2 regions of the Polaromonas sp. JS666 genome follow, and region 1 is predicted to be linked to the other one. Evidence: riboswitches for the same ligand, from Rfam matches in the RefSeq annotation. Region 1 holds a riboswitch; the other holds the start of a gene.
The links. A riboswitch is a leader RNA that binds a small molecule or an ion and turns the genes downstream of it on or off. The one in region 1 is predicted to bind glycine.
Positions count from the first base shown of each region.

Region 2: another riboswitch for glycine. It lies ahead of BPRO_RS20945 (D-amino acid dehydrogenase); the one in region 1 lies ahead of gcvT (glycine cleavage system aminomethyltransferase GcvT).

Region 1 covers NC_007948.1:1,928,929-1,933,343, forward strand. Annotated here, with positions in the region: gene gcvH (glycine cleavage system protein GcvH) at 1-348, opposite strand, end outside; gene gcvT (glycine cleavage system aminomethyltransferase GcvT) at 444-1,640, opposite strand; glycine riboswitch at 1,656-1,757, opposite strand; glycine riboswitch at 1,779-1,892, opposite strand; gene BPRO_RS09305 (TRAP transporter large permease) at 1,916-3,193, opposite strand; gene BPRO_RS09310 (TRAP transporter small permease) at 3,285-3,779, opposite strand; gene BPRO_RS09315 (TRAP transporter substrate-binding protein) at 3,877-4,415, opposite strand, start outside.
Region 2 covers NC_007948.1:4,405,188-4,409,602, reverse strand. Annotated here, with positions in the region: gene BPRO_RS20950 (sensor histidine kinase) at 1-690, shown strand, start outside; gene BPRO_RS20945 (D-amino acid dehydrogenase) at 754-2,013, opposite strand; glycine riboswitch at 2,182-2,282, opposite strand; gene BPRO_RS20940 (MBL fold metallo-hydrolase) at 2,559-3,743, opposite strand; gene BPRO_RS20935 (MerR family transcriptional regulator) at 3,872-4,297, shown strand.

The DNA of each region.
Region 1 (4,415 bases):
GTAGCTGGTTTCGTCCATCAGGGCGTCCAGCTGCGAGGCGTCAGACAGCCTGATCTTGAAGAACCAGCCGGCGCCCAGCGGGTCGCTGTTGGCCAGCGATGGGTCGTTGCGCAGGGCTTCGTTGACTTCAACGACCTCGCCGCTCACGGGCATGTAGACGTCTGCGGCGGCCTTGACTGATTCCACCACGCCGGCGGCTTCCTTCTGCGCCAGGGTGGCGCCGACGGCAGGCAGGTCGACAAACACGACATCGCCCAGCGCGTCCTGCGCATGAACCGTGATGCCCACGGTGGCGGTGTCGCCGTCAATCTTGAGCCATTCGTGGTCTTCGGTGTATTTGACAGTCATGAGGTTCTCCAGAAGTTCAGTGAAAAGGATTCAGCAAGTTAACGTAAAAGTAACGTGAATAACTTGAAAGGCGGCAGTGAAAGTCGGTAGGTTGCTCAGCCGCGGTAGTAGTGGTTGGGCACAAACGGCATGGCGGCTACTTCCATGGGAACGGGCTTGCCGCGCACCAGGGCATGGATTCGCGTGCCGATGGCGGCAAACTCGGGACTGACATAGCCCATGGCCACCGGCTGGTTGATGGTGGGGCCGAGCAGGCCGCTGGTCACCTGGCCAATGGGTGCGCCCGCCGTGCTTTGCAGTTCGGTGTGGTCGCGCACAGGCACGCGTTCCAGCGCGACCAGTCCCACGCGTTTGCGGGTCAGTGTCGCGGCCGGGTCGGCCAGTTGCGCCAGAATTTTTTCCGCGCCGGGAAATCCGCCGGCCCGCGCGCCGCCAGTGCGCCGGACCTTCTGGATGGCCCAGTTGAGCGCCGCTTCCACCGGCGTGGTGCTGGTGTCGATGTCGTTGCCATACAGGCACAGGCCGGCTTCGAGCCGCAGCGAGTTGCGTGCGCCCAGGCCAACGGGTTTGACTTCGGACTGGGCCAGCAGGGCCCTGGCCAGGGTGTCCGCCTGCGATTCGTGCACCGAGATCTCGAAGCCGTCTTCGCCGGTGTAGCCGCTGCGGGTGATGAAGCAGTCGCAGCCCGCCACCGTGAAACGGCCGCCGGTCATGAACACCAGCTTGTCAACACCGGGTGCCAGGCGCTGCAAGGCCGTCACTGCCTGCGGCCCCTGCAGGGCCATCAACGCCATCTCGGGCATGGGGATGACTTCGCACCGGCTGCCGATTTTTTGCTGGATGTGCGCGATATCGCCGACCTTGCAGGCGCCGTTCACGATGAGGAACAGGTCGCCGCCGTTGGCGCTGTCGTGCATGTTGCGGTTGAAAAACATCAGGTCGTCGATGATGCCGCCGTCGTCATTGAGCAGCAGGCCATAGCGCTGCTTGCCCGCCGGCAGGTCGATCACATCGACAGGCAGCAGGGTTTCCAGTGCCGCCGCTGAATCAGGACCCACCAGGCGCAGCTGGCCCATGTGGGATACGTCAAAAAGGCCTGCCGCCTGACGTGTGTGGTGGTGCTCGGCCATCAGGCCGGCAGGGTACTGCACCGGCATGGAATAACCCGCGAACGGCACCATGCGCGCGCCGAGTTCCACGTGCAGATCATGCAGCGGTGTTTTGAGAAGATCTTCGGGGGTAGCAGAAGAGGCGTTGGACAAGGCGGTCTCCGGGGGCAAACATGAATCCATGACCGATGGTCATGCGCTGCCCCTGCTGTCCACTTTACCTGAGAGATTCACCTGGCGATGCAGGCTTGCTCCTTCGGTGGGCCGCCTCGAAAGCGGTCTCTCTCCAGTAGGGAACGTTTTCCGGCGCCAGGCGCCGGAAAACGGTTGCCAGTCCTTTTGCCTGAGCGTTCAGTACACCACGAGGGGTGCCCTCATGGTGTTCGTGCGCCTTCGGCGGTTTTCGCGATGAAAACTCTCTCCTGACCTCTCAAGTGTAGCCCAAGGTGCGGGCCTTCCTACTTGGAGTACACCAGATCGCGCAGCGTGAGCGACAGCGCCGGGAAATAGGTGATCACCATCAGGCAGGCCAGGATGACCAGCACGAAAGGAAGCAGGTGCACGACGATGCGGTCCAGTGAAATACGCGCCACCGTACAGGCCGCAAACAGATTGACGCCGAAGGGTGGCGTGATCATGCCCAGCGCCAGGTTGACCACCATGACCATGCCGAAATGCACCGGATCTATGCCGAAATGCATGGCCACGGGCGCCAGGATGGGCGCCAGCACAATGATGGCTGCGCTGGTTTCGATGAACATGCCAATGATGAACAGCGCGGTGTTGACGCCCAGCAGGAACAGCGCCGGCGATTGCAGAACGGCTTCCAGCCAGCGGCCAATCGCATCCGGTACGCCCGCCCGGGTGATCAGAAACGCAAAAAGTCCTGCGTTGGCGATGATGAACATGATCACCGCGCTGGAAAGGACGGATTTACGCAAGACAAGTATGAGAGCCGGCAGATTGATTTCGCGATAAATCACCATGCCCACAATCAGGGCATAAAAAACCGCTACCGCCGCGGCTTCGGTGGGCGTGAAGATGCCGCCGTAAATGCCGCCAAGAATGATGACGGGCATCAGCAGTGCCCAGCCGGCCTGCCAGGTGGCCTTGCCAAAACTGAGCCGGCCATCGCCGTCATTTTTCCCCCAGCCCTTGATCTTGCAATACACATAGACAAAGGCCATCAGCGCGAGGCTGATAAAGATGCCGGGGCCGACGCCGGCGATGAACAGTTCGCCGATGGATACCTCGGCGCTGACGCCATACAGAATCATCGGAATCGACGGCGGAATGATCACGCCCAATTCGGCGCTGGTGGCCTGCAGGGCAGCCGCATAACTGGTCGGATAGCCGTGCTTGATCAGGGCGGGAATCAGGATGGCACCGACGGCAAATGTGGTGGCAACCGATGAACCCGACACGGCGGCAAAAATCATGCAGGTCAACACGCAGGTCATCGGCAGGCCGCCCTGAACGCCGCCGACAATGCTCTTCGCAAACTCGACGAGTCGGCGTGAAATGCCGCCTGTTTCCATCAAATTTCCGGCCAGGATGAAAAACGGGATCGCTGCGAGCGGAAACTTGTTGATCGCATTGAACATCTCCTTCACCGAGATCAGCATGTTGGAGTTCGAAACCTGGATGCCGAGCACGGACGCCAGGCCGATAGACACGGCAACGGAGATCGTCAGTGCAAAACACACGACCATGGTTGTCAGCATCGCGGCGGTCATTGTGCAGTCTCCTGAAAAAAGTTGGGGCAAGAAGCCGGCATTGGCCGGCTCGCGCGGGGCTTTGCCGCGACGCCTGTAGAAAATTTATGGATCATGTTGCCGTTTCCAGTTCGTGGTGCTGCGGATCCAGCATGTTGCCGATAATGCCGATCACGCAAAACAGTCCTCCGATTGGCATGGCTACATAGCCCCAGAACATCGAGATGGATTCGAGTCCGGCCATGGACTGTACGCGGCCGCGCATTGCATAGTCCCAGCCCCACCAGATGATGATGGCGATCAGCGTGAGTGCCGCCAGGCCGACCACCCAGTCCAGGATCCGCTTGACGCGGGGAGGGCTCCAACGGTAAAGCACGTCCACGCTGACCATGGCGCCTTGCCGGAAAGCCGCTGGAATGCCTAGAAATACCATCCAGATCAGACTCAGGCGTATCAGGATCTCGCTCCACTCGGCCGGCTGTTCCAGCACAAAGCGCGTGATGATCTGAAACATGCCGAGCGTTGAGGCGATCACCAGCATGCCGCAGGCTCCCGCCATGGAAATGCTGGTACACCAGCGCTCGAACTTGAGAAATGCTTGCTTCATGGCAACTCGCTCCGCTCACAAATGAAACGCCCGCCAGTCCAGTGACTGCGGGCGTAGAGGGCTAAAAAAATGAAAATGCAATGCGCAATTGGACCGCTTACTTGTAATTGCGGATCTTCTCGATGTTGGCCTTGCCGAACTGCTTTTCGAATTCGGCGTTGACCGGTGCCAGGGCAGTGACAAATTTCGATTTGTCAATATTGTCAATCACCGTCATGCCCTTGGCGCGCAGGTCGGCGACCCCTTTGGCGTCGTCCTCATCGACCCGTGCGCGGTTGGCCTTGGTGCCTTCCTTGGCGGCGTCAAGAAACGCCTGCTTGTCGGCCGCGCTGAGCTTGTCGAAGACTGCCTTGTTCATCACCCAGATGCAGGGCGAGTAGACGTGGCCCGTCAGCGACAGGTGCTTTTGCACCTGGTCAAACTTGGACGCAATGATGACCGACAGCGGGTTTTCCTGGCCATCGACCGTGCCCTGCTGGAGGGCGGTGAACACTTCGGGGAATGCCATCGGCGTGGTAATGATGCCAAAACCCTTGTAAGCGGCAATATGCACCGGGTTTTCCATGGTCCGCATTTTCAGACCTTTCAGATCCTCGGGGCCCTTCACGTCACGCTTGCTGTTGGTCATGTGGCGAA
Region 2 (4,415 bases), 2.5 Mb from region 1:
AGGCGCGATGTGGCCGCCTTCACCCGCGCGGTGTCCCACGACTTGCAGGGGCCGCTGCATGCCGTCAACGGGTTCGCGAAGGTGCTGGCAAAGAACTACTCGACTGCGCTCGATGCGTCCGGCCTGCATTATGTGAGCCGCATTCAGGCCAGCACGCGCCAGATGGCCAAGCTGGTTGATGACCTGCGAACCCTGGTCCAGTTGCCGGAGCTGTCCGGTAACCCTGAAAAATTCGACCTGGTACCTATTTGCCGAGCACTGGTCGACGATTTGCGCAAACGCGCCCCGGACCGCAGCGTGGCGATCGAGATGGATGCCAGCCTGCTGCTCGTTGGTGACAAGGGGTTGTTGACGACGGCGTTGGCCTGCCTGCTGGAAAACGCCTGGAAATTCACCTCCAAAAAAGCCGAAGCCTGGATCAAGGTCGGGCTGATGCCCGGCGCCACCCCCGGCGAGCTGGTCCTGCTGGTGTCGGACAATGGGGCGGGCTTTGACACGGCCTACAGCAGCAAACTGTTCACGCCTTTTCAGCGCCTGCACTCTTCTGCTGAATTCCCCGGCAACGGTCTGGGCCTGGCTATCGTCAAGCGGGTTGCCGCACGGCACGGCGGCAATGTCTGGGCTGAAACCACCGGCCAGGCAGGCGCCAGTTTTTACCTGGCGCTACCGCATGCTGCGCAGGCCGCCTGACGGCCTGAGCCCGTACACACGCCACCCGGCACGCCGTGCCAGCGCAGGCGCCCACCGGGCCTGTCAGGCGTCCGCGGTTCTCAGCCTGCCCGGGACGTTGCGCTCCTGCAGGCCCTGCTGCACCAGGCTGCCGATCATGTCCGCCGTCACGGCTGACAGCGTCCAGCCCAGGTGGCCGTGGCCCGTGTTGTAAAACACGCAGGGAGACCGACCGCGGCCGACACGGGGCATCATGTTCGGCATCATGGGCCGCAGGCCTGCCCAGGGCACCACGCTGCGGGTGCTCATGCCCGGGAAGCATTGCTCCACCCAGTCGATCAGGGGTCGAATGCGGTCGTCGCGGATGTCCTTGTTGTAACCGTTGAACTCGGCAGTGCCCGCCACGCGGAAACGATCCTCACCCAGGCGGCTTGTCACCAGCTTGGTCTCATCGTCGAGCAGGCTGACCATGGGAGCCGCTGCGCGGCTGGACTCGTCGAGCAGGTTCACCGTGATCGAATAGCCCTTGACTGGGTAGATGTTCACCCGGTCACCGAGTCGCGCGGCCACCGCACGGCTGGCGACGCCGGCGCAGACGACCACCCCGTCGAACACCGAGGTGCGTCGCTCGTCAGCCTGTCCCACCGTGACATCGACCTGCCGGCCGTTGGTGGTGACCGATTGCACGTCCTGCCCGTACAGGCAATGAACGCCGCGCCGCGCGATGGCGGCGGCCAGTCCGGTCGTGAACTTGTGAATGTCGCCGGTCGAGTCGCTTTCCGTGAAGAAGCCGCCATAGTAGCTGCCCGCCAGGGTCGGCTCGATGGCGCGCATTTCCGACGGTGTCACGGCGCGTCGCGCGAGCCCGCCCTGGGCCAGCAGTTCGGTCACGCGGGCCGCGTGATCGAACCCGGCCTTGTCCCGGTAGATGTGCAGGATGCCCTGCTGCTTCAGGTCGAAATCGATGCCCTCCTGCGCGGCCCAGTCGAACAGATGCTCGCGCGCCGCCACGGCCAGGCGGGCGGTTGCTATCGTGTTCTGGCGGTAGGCCGGCATCGAGGCAATGAACTCGGCGAACCAGGACAGCTTGTGCCAGCTGGGCTTGGGGTTGAGCAGCAGCGGGGCATCGCTCTTGAGCATCCACTTGATGCCTTTGAGCAGGGTCGACCAATGGGTCCAGACCTCGGCGTTGGAGGCCGACAGCTGGCCCCCGTTGGCGAACGAGGTCTCCATCGCCGCGTAGCGATGCTTCTCGAACAGGGTGACTTCAAAACCGCGCTTGGCCAGCGCGTAGGCCGTGGTGACACCCGTGATGCCACCGCCGATGACGGCGATCGTTTTCATAGAAAGGTTCCAGAACGTCAAGGGTTGAGCCCGCACGCATCATGCGTGACGGACGCCCCCTCTGTTGCTGGACCTGAGAGATTCACGAACCGGCGCTGTGACGCGCGAATCCGCTTGCTCCTTCGGTGCGCCGGGTGACGAAAAAACCCGGCAGCTCTTCAGAGTGCATGGGTGGTACCGGTTCATTTGCCTGAGAGTTTCCGGGGCGGTTGCTCCTTCGGCGCCGCCGCCAGGCAATGCTGGACGGCAGACTCTCCCGATACCACGCTGGGGCGACTCATGCGAGCCGCCCCAGCGCTGCGATGATAACAATAATCTGGCCGGGGCGTCCAGTTCGGCACCGCGAACCGCCGTGCGCGCCGATCGAAACACCTGCGTGCTGGCCGCGTTGGCGGGCAGCGGCCACAGTGTCAGGCGGTCTTGGGGGTGGTCAAATCCTGCGCAAAACGCTGAGCCTGCGGCGCCGGTGTTGCAAAGTCCCGGGCGCCCGCTCGAGGCCTTGCCGCGTAGTCCCGGCCCCGCGCCTGCGGTTTTAGCCTATGGTTTCAGTGCGGCGATGGGGCTTCAAAGCGGAAGACGCCGGCGGCATCGATCCGCCGGTGCACCCGTCCCTCAAACCACAGTGCATGCAGGTGCGCAACTGATTCGCCCATGGCAAAACTGGTCTGGTGCAGGTCCAGCTTTCGCCTGAACATCACGGGCAGGATGTCGGCTGCGCTGCAGGGCCGGGCCTGACAGGCCTGCAACACCTCGGCCAGCCGGTCGCGGTGGTGGTCGTGCAACTGCTGGATACGCTCGTGCAGGCCACGGAACGGCTTGCCGTGCGAGGGCAGGGTCAGCGTGTCGGGCGGCAGGGGCCGGAATTTGTCGATGGACTGCAGGAACAGCGCAAGCGGGTTTGATTCCGGCTCCATGTCGTAGACGCTGACGTTGGTCGAGATGCGGGGCAGCACCATGTCGCCACTGATCAGCACCCGGGTCGAATCACAGTACAGCGCCATGTGCTCCGGCGCATGGCCATAACCACTGATGCAGCGCCAGTCCCGCCCGCCAATGCGGATCATCTGCCCGTCGACCAGGCGGCGAAAGCTGCCCGGCACCTCGGGCACCATGCTGGCGTAGTAGCCGGTGCGGCCCCTGATCTTCTCGACGGACTCCGGGTCGGTCAGCCCGTGGGCGGTGAAAAAGAGCGCGGCACTGTCTCCGCCAAAACCGGTGGTGCTCTGGGTGCCGATGCGGGCGCTGTGGTAGTCGGTGGCGCTCATCCACAGGCGACAAGTCCATGGCGCCCCCACGCTCCGCCGCTGCGCGGGTTGCTGCCCCCCGAGGGGGCCGGGCCCGCCTAGAGGCGGCTCGTCGGCGGGCCCCGCAGGAGTTGACCAGCGCTGGCAAAGCCAGTGCGCCAGGCCTATGTGGTCCGGATGCATGTGGGTCACGATGACGCGCAGGATGGGCAGGCCTTCAAGCTGGGTCGCAAAAATCGCTTCCCATTGCGCCTTGGACTCTTCCCTGCTGATGCAGCAGTCCACCACGCTCCAGCCCTGGATTTTTACGCCCGCGTTGTGCGGGTCATCGAGCTCATCGCGCAGCAGCCACAGGTTGATGTGGTCCAGCGCGAATGGCAGCGCCATGCGTATCCACTTGACGCCCGGTGCAATCTCAAGTGCCTCGCCTGCCTCGGGCAGGGTATCCGCCAGTGGGTAATCGAGCCGCTGTTCAAGGAGGTTCATGTAATATTCGCGCTATATTTGACGTTTACGTAAACGTCACGTGGAGCCATTGTAGTGATGACGCCCGCCCGGCGCTGTCACCTTTGTCCGTGTCCTTGCCTGCCCCTGTTCGTACCCACTCAATCATCATGGCCACGACTTACACCATCAGCGATCTTGCCAAAGAGTTTGACCTGACCACCCGCGCCATGCGGTTTTACGAAGACATGGGGCTGTTGCAGCCCCAGCGCATGGGGCCGGGCGGGCGCAACCGCGTTTACACGGCGCGCGACCGCACCCGGCTCAAGCTCACCTTGCGCGCCAAGCGGCTGGGCCTGTCGCTGGTGGAGGCCAAGGAAATCATCGATTCCTATGACAGTCCGCGCGACACCGCCCCGCAACTGAAGAAATTCCTGGCCGTGCTGACCGAGCACCGCAAGAAGCTCGAAGCGCAGATGCTGGACCTGCAGGCCAACCTGGACGAGATTCGCACCCACGAAAAAGAGGCCAAGGCGCTGCTCGACAAGACCGTCAAGGCCAAAGACAAACCCAAACCCAAAACCAGCCAGGTTTGAGTTCCCCCGGTTCCTGCGTTGATCGACGAGTTCAGCCTTTTCAGCCATTTCAGCAATATCAACAATTGCCTGGAGGCTTGTTGCGGTGGGGTCAAATGGTTCATAATTGACGTTTACG